One region of the Streptomyces lancefieldiae genome, then DNA from elsewhere that is predicted to be linked to it. Evidence: riboswitches for the same ligand, from Rfam matches in the RefSeq annotation. Region 1 holds a riboswitch; the other holds the start of a gene.

Region 1 (3,399 bases):
GAAGAGGCGGACCCGGCCGCCGGAGGCGGGCCCGTCCAGCGGGGTGCGGCCGGTCCGGCACAGCTCGGCCACGGCCGGCGGCGGCAGCGGGATGCCGACCACGCCGTCGGGGTTCACGGCGATGCCGATCTGCGGGGGCAGGCCGCGGGCGAACTCCGCGGCGGGGGCGACGGTGTACGCCATGTGGGGGCCGGTGACCTGGCGGAGCTGTTCCTCGGAGCTGAAGACCGGCACGTAGGCCTGGCCGTCGATCTCCAGCGAGGGCAGGTCGAGGGGGCCGCTGTGCGGGCCGCCGCCGTTCGGCAGCGGTATCCACAGGAAGCTGCGGCCGAGCACCTCGACGATCCGGCCGCCGGCGCCCGGCACGCCCAGGGAGGCGGACAGCACCTCCTCCAGCTCGTTGCCGGGCCATCCGCCGTGCGGGTGGGGGTGCGCCTGTGCCGGGAAGTCCATCTGCCTACCGCCTGCCTGGTGCCACTGCTGTGGCTGGACAGGCTAACCCGTTCGGCCCCGCGGCCCTACGCACCGTCACCCCGTGAAGGCGATCCGGCGCAGCGTGTCCGCCGCCGCCCGGTCCAGGAGGATCGCCGAGACGCAGCCACCGGGCAGCGTGCCCTCGGCGACGGAGCGCAGCAGTCGGGTGTTGGCCGAGCGGTGCCGCAGGAACGCGTACCGGGAGACGCCCCGGCCGCGCTCGCGCTGGCCGGCCAGGGCCTCGCCGGGGTCGACGTCGAGCAGCAGCAGGTGCAGGGTGCCGTCGCGGCGGCGGGCCTCGCGGGCCAGCCAGGCGCGCACCCAGGCCTGGGTGCCGCAGTCGTGCACGACGACGCCCTCGCCGGAGCGCAGGGCGCGGCGCAGTCCGGCGTAGTGGGCGAGGCGGACGAGGGGGCGGTAGAGCGCGTACGGCAGGAAGCGCGGCATGCGGCGGTCCCAGCGGTCCCGGGTGTCCTGGGAGTCGATGCGCGGGCCGCGCACGGTCCGCTTCATCAGCGTGGACTTGCCGCTGCCGGGCAGGCCGGTGATCACCACCACGTCGCGGGGGCCGAAGAGCAGGGCGTGCGGGCTGCGGCCGTCCCGGTCCCGCAGGTCGCGAACGACGGGTGCGGTCGGTGCGGCGCATGCTTCCGGTGCCGGGACGACGGGCTGCTTGGGCAGCGCGAGACCCGAGGTGGTGGCGTACGCCGTGGTCCTGTTCACCGTGATCGTCCTCCCCTGGGGCGGTTCACGAGTTCCCATCCCCGTCGAGTGTAAAGAGAAGGTAATACGCGGGTCTCGTGTTTTGGTGCGCTTACTGCCACAGGCCGGTCACAACGGCGGTGCTACTGTGGCGGCGCCAACTGCATACCGGCCGTTTGAATCCGCGCGGGAGAGTCCCCGGCTGTCGTCGGGGCGCCGAAGGAGCAAGTCCCTCCCTTGAATCTCTCAGGCCCCGTTACCGCGCGGGCGAGGCACATCTGAAAAGCGGGCCGCCGCTCGACGGCTGCCCCACCCAAGGTGCAAGTCCCGACCGCCGTACTCCGGTGGTCGTGGCGAACCTCTCAGGTTCCGATGACAGATGGGGAGGACCGCCCTCGCCCGTCCTGTTCCCTGGGAGACGACCGACCGATGAGCAGTACAGAACTCCGCCGTACCGCGCTGGATGCCACGCACCGCGCGCTGGGCGCGACGATGACCGACTTCGCCGGCTGGGACATGCCCCTGCGCTACGGCTCCGAACGCGACGAGCACGTGGCCGTGCGCACCCGGGCCGGTCTCTTCGACCTCTCGCACATGGGTGAGATCACGGTCACCGGCCCGCAGGCCGCGGCCCTGCTCGACCACGCGCTGGTCGGCAACATCGGGAGCGTGAAGCCGGGCCGGGCCCGCTACACCATGATCTGCCGCGAGGACGGCGGCATCCTGGACGACCTGATCGTCTACCGGCTGGGCGAGGCCGAGTACATGGTCGTCGCCAACGCCTCCAACGCCCAGGTCGTGCTCGACGCGCTGACCGAGCGCGCCGCAGGCTTCGACGCCGAGGTCCGCGACGACCGCGACGCCTACGCGCTGCTCGCCGTGCAGGGCCCCGAGTCCCCCGGGATCCTCAGGAGCCTCACCGACGCCGACCTGGACGGCCTGAAGTACTACGCGGGCCTGCCCGGCACCGTGGCCGGCGTCCCGGCGCTCGTCGCGCGCACCGGTTACACCGGCGAGGACGGCTTCGAGCTGTTCGTGAGGCCCGAGCACGCCGTGGAGCTGTGGCAGGCGCTGACCCGGGCGGGCGAGGGCGTCGGGCTGGTCCCGTGCGGTCTGTCCTGCCGGGACACGCTCCGCCTGGAGGCCGGCATGCCGCTGTACGGGCACGAGCTGACGACCGGGCTGACGCCCTTCGACGCCGGGCTCGGCCGGGTGGTGAAGTTCGAGAAGGAGGGCGACTTCGTGGGGCGGGCCGCCCTCCAGGAGGCCGCTTCCCGGGCCGAGGCGAACCCGCCCCGTGTCCTGGTCGGCCTGGTCGCCGAGGGCCGCCGGGTCCCGCGCGCCGGGTACGCGGTCGTCGCCGGCGGCGAGGTGGTCGGCGAGGTCACCTCCGGCGCGCCGTCCCCGACGCTGGGCAAGCCGATCGCCATGGCGTACGTCGACGCGGCGCACGCGGCCGTGGGCACGCCGGGGGTCGGCGTGGACATCCGGGGCACCCACGAGCCGTACGAGGTCGTGGCCCTGCCGTTCTACAAGCGCCAGAAGTAGGCACCGGGCGTCGCGGAGCGCCTGCCGTTCCGCGCGCCTCCTCGCCGTCACCAGCGGTTTCAGCAGTCCCCCGTTCCTCTCCCCCCGTTCACCAGCACTCTCGCGCGTACAGGAGAATCCAGGCCATGAGCAACCCCCAGCAGCTGCGCTACAGCAAGGAGCACGAGTGGCTGTCGGACGCCGAGGACGGCGTCTCGACGGTCGGCATCACGGAGCACGCGGCCAACGCGCTCGGTGACGTCGTCTTCGTCCAGCTCCCCGAGGTCGGCGCCACCGTGTCCGCGGGCGAGACCTGCGGCGAACTGGAGTCGACCAAGTCGGTCTCCGACCTGTACTCCCCCGTCTCCGGCGAGGTCACCGAGGTCAACGAGGACGTCGTCAACGACCCGTCGCTGGTGAACTCCGCGCCCTTCGAGGGCGGCTGGCTGTTCAAGGTGCGGGTGGGCGAGGAGCCGGGCGACCTGCTCTCCGCCGCCGAGTACACCGCATTCGCCGGCGCCTGAGGAGTCACGGACGCATGTCGCTTCTGAACACCCCCCTGCACGAGCTCGACCCCGACGTCGCCGCCGCCGTCGACGCCGAGCTGGACCGCCAGCAGTCCACCCTCGAGATGATCGCCTCGGAGAACTTCGCCCCGGTCGCGGTCATGGAGGCGCAGGGCTCGGTCCTCACCAA
Region 2 (3,399 bases), on a different contig from region 1:
AGGTGCGGAGGCTGGCCGACCGGTGCGTGCGGCGGCTGCGCGGATCGGGGCTGTCCGGGCGGACCATCGTGCTCAAGGTGCGGCGGTACGACTTCTCCACGCTGACGCGCTCCGAGACGCTGCGTGGGCCCACGGACGACCTGGCGGTGGTACGGGAGGCCGCGGCCCGGCTGCTGGACTCGGTGGACACCACGGGCGGCGTGCGGCTGCTCGGGGTCGGCGTCAGCGGGCTCGCCGACTACACGCAGGAGGACCTGTTCGCGCAGGCGGCCGGGGACCGGGCCGGCGAAGTCGCCGAGGAGCCCGACGCCGAGTCCGCCGAGGAGCACCGCCAGGTGCCCGCCGAACGCCGGTGGCCGTCGGGTCACGACGTGCGGCACGCGGAGTACGGGCACGGGTGGGTGCAGGGCAGTGGGCTGGGGCGGGTCACCGTGCGGTTCGAGACGCCGTACTCGGAGAGGGGCCGGGTACGGACCTTTCCGGTGGATGACCCGGACCTGTCGCCGGCGGACCCGCTGCCGCTGGTCCGGCCGGTGCCGCGAAGACCCGAGGACGCCGAGCCCACGGCCGGGGATCCCACGACCGGGGAGGCGGGATCGGCTCCCGGCACCGAGGCGGGCGGCCCGGCGGGCCCGGCGCACCTGGCGACCGGCTGAGGGGCCGTCCGGCGGGATCAGGTCGCGGGACCGTGCGTCAGCTCTCCTCGTTGCCCTTGCCCGCCAGCTTCCCGAAGTCGTGGTCGGGGACCGGGGGAGGGGCGGCCACGTCGAGACCGTAGTGGTCGTAGAGCTGGAGTTCCTGTTCCGGCGAGAGGTGGCGGCCGACGCCGAAGTCGGGGGCCTCCTTGATCAGGGCTCGGTCGAAGGGCACGCGCAGGGTGCCGTCGACCAGCTCGCTGGGCTCCAGCGGTACGAAGGCGTCCCTGCTGAAGAGGCCGGTACGTATGGCCGCCCACTCGGGGACGCCGGTGGCGTCGTCGAGGTAGACCTCGTCGACGGTGCCGATCCGGGTGCCGTTGCGGTCGAACGCCTTGCGGCCGATCAGATTGCGCGGGTCGATGTCAGTACGCACGGGCCCTCCACTTGGTCGCACTGGGGTCGCACACCAGCCGCTGACTCATCCGTAAGTACTACAAAAGAGCAGATATGGCCGGTCGGCCACTCGAACGTCGTGCGGCGACCTCGCTGGTAGGCTGGCAGCGGCTGCTGACCCCGTGCGGGAGAGTCCTCCAGACACCATCGGAGGCGCCGAAGGAGCAAATCCTCCCCGGAATCTCTCAGGCCCACGTACCGCACGGACGAGGTCACTCTGGAAAGCAGGGCGGGTGTCGACGGCTTCCGCTCTCACCGACGGTGAAAGCCGGCAGCTCTCGGGCGGCCCGGTGAAGCTCTCAGGTCGAGATGACAGAGGGGGAGGCCGTCCGGGTACCCGCGCCGTGGTGCCCCTCGCAGGTCGTGTCAGACCAGGAGGCCTCCGCAATGACCGCCCATCGCACGCCGCTCTCCGAGCTCGAACAGGCAACCCCCTTCGAGCAGCGCCACATCGGCCCCGACCCCGAGGCCCGGGCCAAGATGCTCGCGCAGGTCGGCTACGGTTCACTCGACGAACTGACGGCCGCCGCGGTGCCCGACGTGATCAAGAACGCCGACTCGCTGGACCTGCCGGGCGCGCGGTCCGAGGCCGAGGTGCTGGCCGAGCTGCGCTCGCTGGCCGACCGCAACCAGGTCCTCGACTCCATGATCGGCCTCGGCTACTACGGCACCTTCACCCCGCCGGTCATCCTGCGCAACGTCATGGAGAACCCGGCCTGGTACACCGCGTACACGCCGTACCAGCCGGAGATCTCCCAGGGGCGTCTCGAGGCGCTGCTGAACTTCCAGACCATGGTGGCCGACCTCACCGGCCTGCCCACCTCCGGCGCCTCGCTGCTCGACGAGGGCACCGCCGCCGCCGAGGCGATGGCCCTGTCCCGGCGCATGGGCAAGAACAAGAAGGGCCTCTTCCTGGTCGACGCGGACGCCCTGCCGCAGACCATCGCCGTGATCCGGACCCGCGCCGAGCCGACCGGCGTCGAGGTCGTCGTCGCCGACCTGAGCGACGGCATCCCTGCCGAGGTCGCCGAGCGGGAGATCAACGGCATCCTGATCCAGTACCCGGGCGCCTCCGGTGCCGTACGCGACATCAAGCCGGTCATCGACCGGGCGCACGAACTCGGCGCGCTCGTCACCGTCGCCGCCGACCTGCTCGCCCTCACGCTGCTCACCTCGCCCGGCGAGCTGGGCGCGGACATCGCCGTCGGCACCACCCAGCGCTTCGGCGTGCCGATGGGCTTCGGCGGCCCGCACGCCGGCTACATGGCCGTGCACGAGAAGTTCGCGCGCAGCCTGCCCGGCCGCCTGGTGGGCGTCTCCGTGGACGCCGACGGCAACAAGGCCTACCGCCTCGCGCTACAGACCCGTGAGCAGCACATCCGCCGGGAGAAGGCCACCAGCAACATCTGCACCGCGCAGGTGCTGCTCGCCGTCATGGCCGGCATGTACGCCGTGTACCACGGGCCCGAGGGACTGCGGGCCATCGCGCGGCGCACGCACCGGTACGCGTCGGTCACCGCCGCGGGTCTCGCCGCCGGCGGCGTGGAGATCGTGCACGGTTCCTACTTCGACACCGTCACCGCTAGGGTGCCGGGCCGGGCCGCCGAGGTCGTGGGCGCCGCCCGCGAGAACGGCATCAACCTGCGGCTCGTGGACGCCGACCACGTGTCGTTCGCCTGCGACGAGACCACCACGCGCGCCCAGGTGGGCGGGGTGTGGAACGCCTTCGGAGTCGAGGGCGACATCGAGGCGCTGGACGCGGTCACCGAGGAGACGCTGCCCGAGGCGCTGCTGCGCACGGACGGCTTCCTGACCCACCCCGTCTTCCACCGGCACCGGTCCGAGACCGCGATGCTGCGCTACCTGCGCCGCCTCGCCGACCGCGACTACGCGCTGGACCGCGGCATGATCCCGCTGGGCTCCTGCACCATGAAGCTCAACGCGACCACCGAGATGGAGCCGGTCACCTGGTCCGAGTTCGGGCAGCTGCACCCCTTCGCGCCCGCCGAGCAGGCGCAGGGCTACCTCACCCTCATCCGCGAGCTGGAGGAGCGGCTGGCCGAGGTCACCGGGTACGACAAGGTCTCGCTCCAGCCGAACGCCGGGTCGCAGGGCGAGTTCGCCGGCCTGCTCGCGGTACGCGGCTACCACCGGGCCAACGGCGACGAGCAGCGCACGGTCTGCCTCATCCCCTCCTCGGCGCACGGCACCAACGCCGCGAGCGCGGTCATGGCCGGCATGAAGGTCGTCGTCGTCAAGACCGCCGAGGACGGCGAAATCGACGTCGAGGACCTGCGGGCCAAGATCG

What was found. A riboswitch is a leader RNA that binds a small molecule or an ion and turns the genes downstream of it on or off. The one in region 1 is predicted to bind glycine.
Region 2: it holds a riboswitch for glycine, as region 1 does, so the genes downstream of both, gcvP (aminomethyl-transferring glycine dehydrogenase) here and gcvT (glycine cleavage system aminomethyltransferase GcvT) in region 1, are expected to answer to the same signal.

Annotation. Positions count from the first base shown of each region.
Region 1 covers NZ_JAVRFH010000003.1:34,046-37,444, reverse strand. Annotated here, with positions in the region: gene RM812_RS03900 (enhanced serine sensitivity protein SseB) at 1-453, opposite strand, end outside; gene RM812_RS03895 (AAA family ATPase) at 529-1,197, opposite strand; glycine riboswitch at 1,354-1,448, shown strand; glycine riboswitch at 1,449-1,565, shown strand; gene gcvT (glycine cleavage system aminomethyltransferase GcvT) at 1,606-2,724, shown strand; gene gcvH (glycine cleavage system protein GcvH) at 2,850-3,227, shown strand; gene glyA (serine hydroxymethyltransferase) at 3,242-3,399, shown strand, end outside.
Region 2 covers NZ_JAVRFH010000078.1:6,960-10,358, reverse strand. Annotated here, with positions in the region: gene RM812_RS37660 (DNA polymerase IV) at 1-656, shown strand, start outside; gene RM812_RS37655 (PRC-barrel domain-containing protein) at 694-1,071, opposite strand; glycine riboswitch at 1,207-1,302, shown strand; gene gcvP (aminomethyl-transferring glycine dehydrogenase) at 1,479-3,399, shown strand, end outside.